Regions from separate parts of the Polaromonas sp. P5_D5 genome, predicted to be linked through region 1. Evidence: riboswitches for the same ligand, from Rfam matches in the RefSeq annotation. Region 1 holds a riboswitch; the other holds the start of a gene.
The links. A riboswitch is a leader RNA that binds a small molecule or an ion and turns the genes downstream of it on or off. The one in region 1 is predicted to bind glycine.
Positions count from the first base shown of each region.

Region 2: it holds a riboswitch for glycine, as region 1 does, so the genes downstream of both, gcvT (glycine cleavage system aminomethyltransferase GcvT) here and ACXJKE_RS16295 (D-amino acid dehydrogenase) in region 1, are expected to answer to the same signal.

Region 1 covers NZ_JBFUMJ010000003.1:732,345-735,741, reverse strand. The annotation lists gene ACXJKE_RS16305 (DinB family protein) at 1-228, opposite strand, end outside; gene ACXJKE_RS16300 (DUF1737 domain-containing protein) at 228-434, opposite strand; gene ACXJKE_RS16295 (D-amino acid dehydrogenase) at 528-1,841, opposite strand; glycine riboswitch at 1,953-2,062, opposite strand; gene ACXJKE_RS16290 (GrpB family protein) at 2,287-2,829, opposite strand; gene ACXJKE_RS16285 (hypothetical protein) at 3,027-3,397, opposite strand, start outside.
Region 2 covers NZ_JBFUMJ010000002.1:359,375-362,771, reverse strand. The annotation lists gene ACXJKE_RS08425 (TRAP transporter large permease) at 1-703, shown strand, start outside; gene ACXJKE_RS08420 (hypothetical protein) at 776-1,345, shown strand; glycine riboswitch at 1,373-1,488, shown strand; glycine riboswitch at 1,510-1,613, shown strand; gene gcvT (glycine cleavage system aminomethyltransferase GcvT) at 1,669-2,829, shown strand; gene gcvH (glycine cleavage system protein GcvH) at 2,884-3,249, shown strand; gene gcvP (aminomethyl-transferring glycine dehydrogenase) at 3,308-3,397, shown strand, end outside.

The DNA of each region.
Region 1 (3,397 bases):
TTCCGACAAGGTGCGCTGAAACCGCACGTGATACCCGTCGATCTCGATGTCCCTGACGTGGCAGATCTGCGCGAGGGCCGTGAAGTTTTCGCTCGGAATGCCTTCCCACGACGGCGGCGTCCAACCCTTGTGGCTTTCAGGAATCGCATCGTAAAACTGTTCCAGATGGCGCGGAAAATCCGCCATGGCCTGGAGCGTTGCGGGGTTCAGGGGCTGGGCAGGGCTCATCAGCCGGCCTTGCGCAGCGAAGGCCAGAGCACCGCCTGCGCCACGATCACGTTCTCGCCATTGAAGGTCGCCGCCGGCGAGCCGTAAAGCTCGTAACCCAGCGCCAGCGCCTCGCTCACGCGGCGGCAAAAGCTCGCGTCATCAGGGCCGGTAAGGAGCCTGTAGGTGGGAAGACCGTCGGGGGGCGTGGTGGCGGGTGATGTCATGGCGGCAAGCGGCTGATGAACGGAGGGCGATATTACCGTTTCCGCCCACCTGCTGCAGGACGCCGTGCTTCAGACCCCCTTTTCAGGCCTTGCTCAGGCCTTTGCCATCCCCGGCAATGCCATCACACGCCCCGGCGCCGGCATCCCGGTAAACGCAAAGTCGACTTCCGGCACGCGCCCGCTCACGATGTCCGCAATCGCCGCGCCCGAGCCGCAGGCATGCGTCCAGCCCAGCGTGCCGTGGCCCGTGTTGAGGAAGACATTGGAGGCCTTGCTTTTGCCGATGTAAGGCACATTGCTCGGCGTGGCCGGCCGCAGACCCGTCCAGAACTGCGCGCCCTCGCCGTCCGTCATGTCGGGAAAAAGCTGCTTCACACGGCGCACGATGGCGTTGCAGCGCACCAGGTTCAGCTCGGTGTTGTAGCCGTTGAGCTCGGCCGTGCCGGCAATGCGCAAGCGGTTGCCAAAACGCGAGAACACCAGCTTGTACTCGTCATCCGTCAGGCTGACCTGGTACGACGCCGCCTCGTTGATCACGGGCAGCGTGACCGAATAACCCTTGGCCGGGTAGATGCGCAGGCTTTGCCCCAGCACCTTGGCCCACTGCGCGCTGAAGGCGCCCAGGCACATCACATACGCGTCGGCTTTCAGCATCTCGACCTTGCCGCCGGCCTCGCCGCTGCCCATCGCCACCTGCACGCCGTTCAGCTGCCCCTCTGCAGCGTCCAGGCCCAGCACGGTGGTGTTGTACAGAAATTTCACACCGGCTTGTTCGCAGCGCGCCGCCAGCGCGGCGGTAAACGCGCGGGCGTCACCCGATTCATCGCTGGGCGTCATGCTGCCGCCCACGATGCTGCCACGGCATTGCGCCAGCGCGGGCTCAATCGCCACACACTCGTCGGCCGTCTTCATGTCGAGTTCGCAGCCGTGCTCGCGCATGATGCGCGCGGGCTCCTGTGCCGCGTCGTACTCGGCCTGGCTGGTGTAGAAGTGCAGGATGCCTTTGGTCTGCGCGTTGTACAGCAGGCCCAGCTCGGCGCGCAGCTTTTGCAGCGCGCCGCGGCTGTACATGCCCAGGTTCACGATCTGCTTGATGTTTTGTGCCGTGCGCGCGGGCGTGCAGTTGCGCAAAAACTCCAGCCCCCACAGCCACTGGTTCACATCGGCGCGCAGCCTGAAAAGCAGCGGCGCATCTTCACGCGCCAGCCATTGCAGCACTTTCAGCGGCGCGCCCGGGTTGGCCCAGGGCTCCGCGTGGCTCACGGATATTTGCCCGCCGTTGGCAAAGCTGGTTTCCATCGCGGCCGCGTTGCGGCGCTCCACCACCGTGACTTCATGGCCGCGTTGCGCCAAATACCAGGCCGTGGTGATCCCCGTGACACCCGCACCCAAAACCATGACTTTCATGGCGATTCCTTTTCATTCAAGCAGAACATTGCAGTAGCGCAAGCGCCGTGCCAGGGGTTGCTGTTGAATCGGAAGAATCGTGGCAACCGCCAAGCCATCACATGCTTGCGGCCGCTTCCACTGTCCTTGTTACCTGAGAGATTCAGCCGTTGCTTGGGGCTTCGGCTTTGCTCCTTCGGTGCGCTGCACCTTGCGTGCGGCGTCTCTCCAGACGGCTGTGTGTTCCGGGCAGTACGGGACCTGAGCGATTATGGAAGTTTGCGCCTTCGGTGGCTGCCTTGTGGGGCAGCGCTCTCCTGCTTGAACGGGTTTGAATTTACCACCGAAGCCTGTTTTGCCAAGCGTGAATGCGGCGTTCAGTACAGGTCTAGCGGGTTGATTCAGGCTCTTAATAGTAGGTGGCGGGCCTGGATTGCCAAAACCCCTGGGCGAGCACGCGAGAGGCTCAGCCTTCGCTCGCTGCGCTCACAAACGCGGCTTTGGCATGGGTATAGGCCTCGCGGTCACCCGGGTGCCTGGCCGCCAGTTCCGCCTTGAGCGCGGCATAGCGCGCCGCCAGCGCCGGGTCCGAACGCAGGGCGTCGCGAAAACGCAGGCGCTGCGCCCACACCTCGCCGCCGCGAACCACCAGGTGCAGATGATGCGTGCGCCGCCCTTCTGTCCAGCGCATCAGCCATTTACGGTCGGTCAGCGAGGCGTTGAATTCAGCGGAGGTCGTGTAACCGTTGGCGCACAGCGGCGCCAGAAGCGCCTCGGCCGCCGCCATGGATTCCACACCGGCCAGCATATCGATCACCGGTTTGGCCGCCAGGCCGGGCACGGCTGTGCTGCCGATGTGCTGGATGTCGATCAGGCGGGCCGGCAGCTGAGGGGAGAGCGCAAGCAGGCGGTCCCGCTCAGCCACAAACTGCTGGGGCCAGGCTGGGTTGTAGGCCTGCAAGACCACTTCCTCGTGGATAGCGGCAAGCAGCGATTCCTGGTCAGTCATGCGCGTGACGGCTGGCAGGTTGTTGTGCAGGGGCAAAAAACGCTGTGCGACACGCCAGAATCCTTTGCGGGGTCATTTTTAAGGCGGCTTTAAGCATGAAAAAGGCCATTTGCCCAATCAGTGATTGCGCGAGCAGCTATCAAAACAATAGCAACCAGAAATCCCCACGGCTGCGAATGGGGCGGTCTGCATTTCATTTACCTGAGCGCCAGCACAGCTTTGCGCGCCTGCGTCAGTCGCTCTTCCAGGTAGGCGCCATAAAAGTCGGTAGATGCCAGGCCGACCAGCCGTTCCGCCAGGTCTTGCCCGGCCGGGCCCAGAAACAGCACGGTGGGTGTGAAACCGGCTTTCCATGCGGCCACTTGCGCCGCAGCCGTTGTCACCTGGCCGTCAAAGCCGGTCAGCGGTGTCGTGCGGTCGCTGATGTTGAGTTGCCAGGCGTGCAGGCTGCCGTCTCGTTGCCCTGGCAGCAGGTAGTTGCGCCGTACCAGCTCGCAGAATGGGCAGCCGGGCAGGCTGACCAGCAGCACCAGCGGCTCATTTTTAAGGGCGGCGATTCCAGCGGCAG
Region 2 (3,397 bases), on a different contig from region 1:
CTGGAAGGGCTGGGGCAAGCACGACGGCGACGGCCGCCTGAGCTTTGGCAAGGCGACCTGGCAGGCCGGCTGGGCGCTGCTGATGCCGGTGATTATTCTGGGCGGCATTTACGGCGGGATTTTCACGCCGACCGAGGCGTCGGCGGTGGCGGTGTTTTATGCGCTGGTCGTCGGCACCGTGATCTACCGCGAAATCAAGCCGGCCGACCTGTACGTCATCCTGCGCAAATCGGTGCTCTCCAGCGCCGTGATCATGTTCATCATCGCCAATGCCGGGCTGTTCGCCTTTCTGATCACCCGGGCCGGCGTGCCGGACGCCATAGGCCATTGGCTGGAAGCAGTGCTGCAATCGCCCGCCCTCTTCCTGCTCGGCGTTAACGCGGCGCTGTTCATCATCGGCATGTTCATTGAAACCAGCGCCGCCATCATTGTTCTGGCACCCATCCTGGCGCCAGTGGCTGTGCATTTCGGCATCGATCCGGTGCACTTCGGGCTGGTGATGGTGGTCAATCTTGCCCTGGGCATGATCACACCGCCTTTCGGCGTGAACCTGTTCGCGGCCTGCACCGTCGCCAGGATATCGCTGGACCGCATCGTGACCCACCTGATCCCCTTTGTGCTCGTCATCCTGGCTTGCCTGATGGTGGTCACTTACGTCCCGCAGCTGTCGCTGGCTCTGCGGGATCTCGTCTACGCAAAATAGCTTTTCGGACGGGATTCACGAGGCTGTCATTTTCAGCAGCCATGCTCGGGGTTTCATTTCAGGATGAAATCCATGCAGCTCCACAAAACCGACCGCGCCCGTGCCGAGCTCAAGCCCGGCGTGAGAACGCTAGGCCAGCGCGAGCGCACCCTGCTGCTGATGGCCGACGGCAGCAAGTCGGCCCAGGACTTCCGCCCGCTGTTTGAGGGCGACGGCGAAGCGATTGCCCTGCGTCTTTTGCGCGACGGCTTTCTGGAAGCCCATCCCGGCAAGACGTCCGCACCGGCAAAAAACCCCGCGCCTGCACCCGCCCACACACTCACGCCGGCGCAGCTACAGAACTTTCCCAGCCCCGAAACCACCCAGGCCATTCAGGTCTCTGCCGATCAATTTGAAGGCAAGCGCTCGCTTGCCACAACCCGGATGTTCCTGTTCGACATCTGCGAACGCATGTTCGCCCGGCGCAACCCGGAGATGGCCGAGCGCTTTCGCGAAGCGCTGCGCAATGCCAAAGACCGCGAGACAATGCTCGGCGCCTCGCGCGAAATGATCGAGGAAATCGAAAAAATCGCGGGCCACGAGCGCGCCGACTCCATCAGCGAGCGCATCGCCATGCTGCTGCCGCAGCACCAGGCCGCCTGATCGAGCCGACAGCGGCTTCCGTTACACTCAGCGGTGTCAGGAGAGAGTTTTCCTCGCGAAAACCGCCGAAGGCGCACGAGCACCCTGGGGGCACCCCCCTTGAGTAGCACTGAACGCTCAGGCAAAAGGACTGGCAACCGCCCTGCGGCGCACCACGCGGCAAGGCGTTCCCTACTGGAGAGAGGCCGCCTTTCACGGGCAGCCCACCGAAGGAGCAAGCCTGCATCGCCGGGTGAATCTCTCAGGTAAAGTGGACAGCAGGGGCAGCCCATGGATTGAGAACAAGTTCTTGCCATGACCGTGTTTGCCCCCTGGAGAATGCCTTGTCCGATTCGTCCACCTCTTCCGCCGCCCCCGAAACCTTGTTGAAAACGCCCCTGCATGACCTGCATGTGGAGCTTGGCGCGCGCATGGTGCCTTTTGCGGGCTATTCGATGCCGGTGCAGTACCCCGCGGGCCTGATGGCGGAACACCACCACACACGCCAGGCTGCCGGCCTTTTTGACGTGTCCCACATGGGCCAGCTACGCCTGGTGGGTGCTGATGCCGCAGTCGCGCTGGAATCCCTGATACCCGTTGATGTGATCGACCTGCCCGCCGGCAAGCAGCGCTACGGCCTGCTGTTGAACGACGACGGCGGCATCATCGACGACCTGATGTTCTTCAACCGCGACTACGCCAACGGCGGCGACCTCTTTGTCATCGTCAACGGCGCCTGCAAGGTCGGCGACATTGCACACATCCAGGCAAAGATCGGCTCGCGCTGCGAAGTCATCCCCATGCCGGAAATGGCGCTGATGGCGCTGCAGGGCCCACAGGCCGTCACTGCCTTGCAGCGCCTGGCGCCCGGTGTCGAAAAACTCGTATTCATGACCGGCGGCCGCTTCAGCGTGGCCGGCTGCGACTGCTTCATCACCCGCAGCGGCTACACCGGTGAAGATGGCTTTGAAGTCTCGGTGCCTGCTTCGCAAGCTGACGCACTCGCACGCGCGCTGCTCGCGCAACCTGAAGTCAAACCCATCGGCCTGGGCGCGCGCAATTCGCTGCGGCTGGAAGCGGGCCTGTGCCTCTATGGCAACGACATTGACACCACCACCACGCCGGTGGAGGCCAACCTCAACTGGGCCATGCAAAAGATCCGCCGCACCGGCGGCGCACGTGCCGGCGGCTTTCCGGGTGCGGACAAAATCCTGGCCCAACTGGCAGACCCCGCCCTACTCACCCGCAAGCGTATCGGCCTGGTGGCGCTGGAGCGCGTCCCTGTACGCGACCACACCGAACTGCAAAGCACCGACGGCATGGCTATCGGCGAAGTCACCAGCGGTTTGTTGGGCCCCACCATCAACCAGCCCGTCGCCATGGGTTACATCAAACCTGAGTTCGCTGCGCTGGGCACACGCGTGAACGCCATCGTGCGCGGCAAGCCGGTGCCCATGGAAGTGGCCGCCATGCCTTTCGTTCCCGCCCGCTACTACCGCGGTTAAGCACCAGATCAAGCTCCCCGTTTTATTCACCCCACTCAACCCCTGGAGAACCTCATGACCGTCAAATACACCGAAGACCACGAATGGGTCAAGATTGAAGGCAACGTCGCCACCGTCGGCATCACCGTGCATGCGCAGGATGCGCTGGGCGATGTGGTGTTTGTGGACCTGCCGGCTGTCGGCACCACCTTCGCCCAGAAAGAAACCGCCGGTGTTGTCGAATCCGTCAAGGCCGCGGCCGACGTGTATATGCCCTTGAGTGGCGAAGTCACCGAAATCAACGAAGCCCTAAGAGACGACCCATCTCTCGCTAACAGCGACCCGATGGGCGCCGGCTGGTTTTTCAAAGTCAAGCTGTCCGACCCAACGCAGCTTGACGCGCTGATGGACGAAACCCGCTACACCGCCTTCGCTGCCTGATTTTCTGACCGATTCTTTTTTCTGACTCCTGGCTGCCAAGCCTGACACGGGACCCGACATGTTGATGCAATCCGCCAAGCCCTTGGGCGATCTTGAAAACCCTGCCGAATTCATCGCCCGCCACATCGGCATCGATGACGCCGACGAA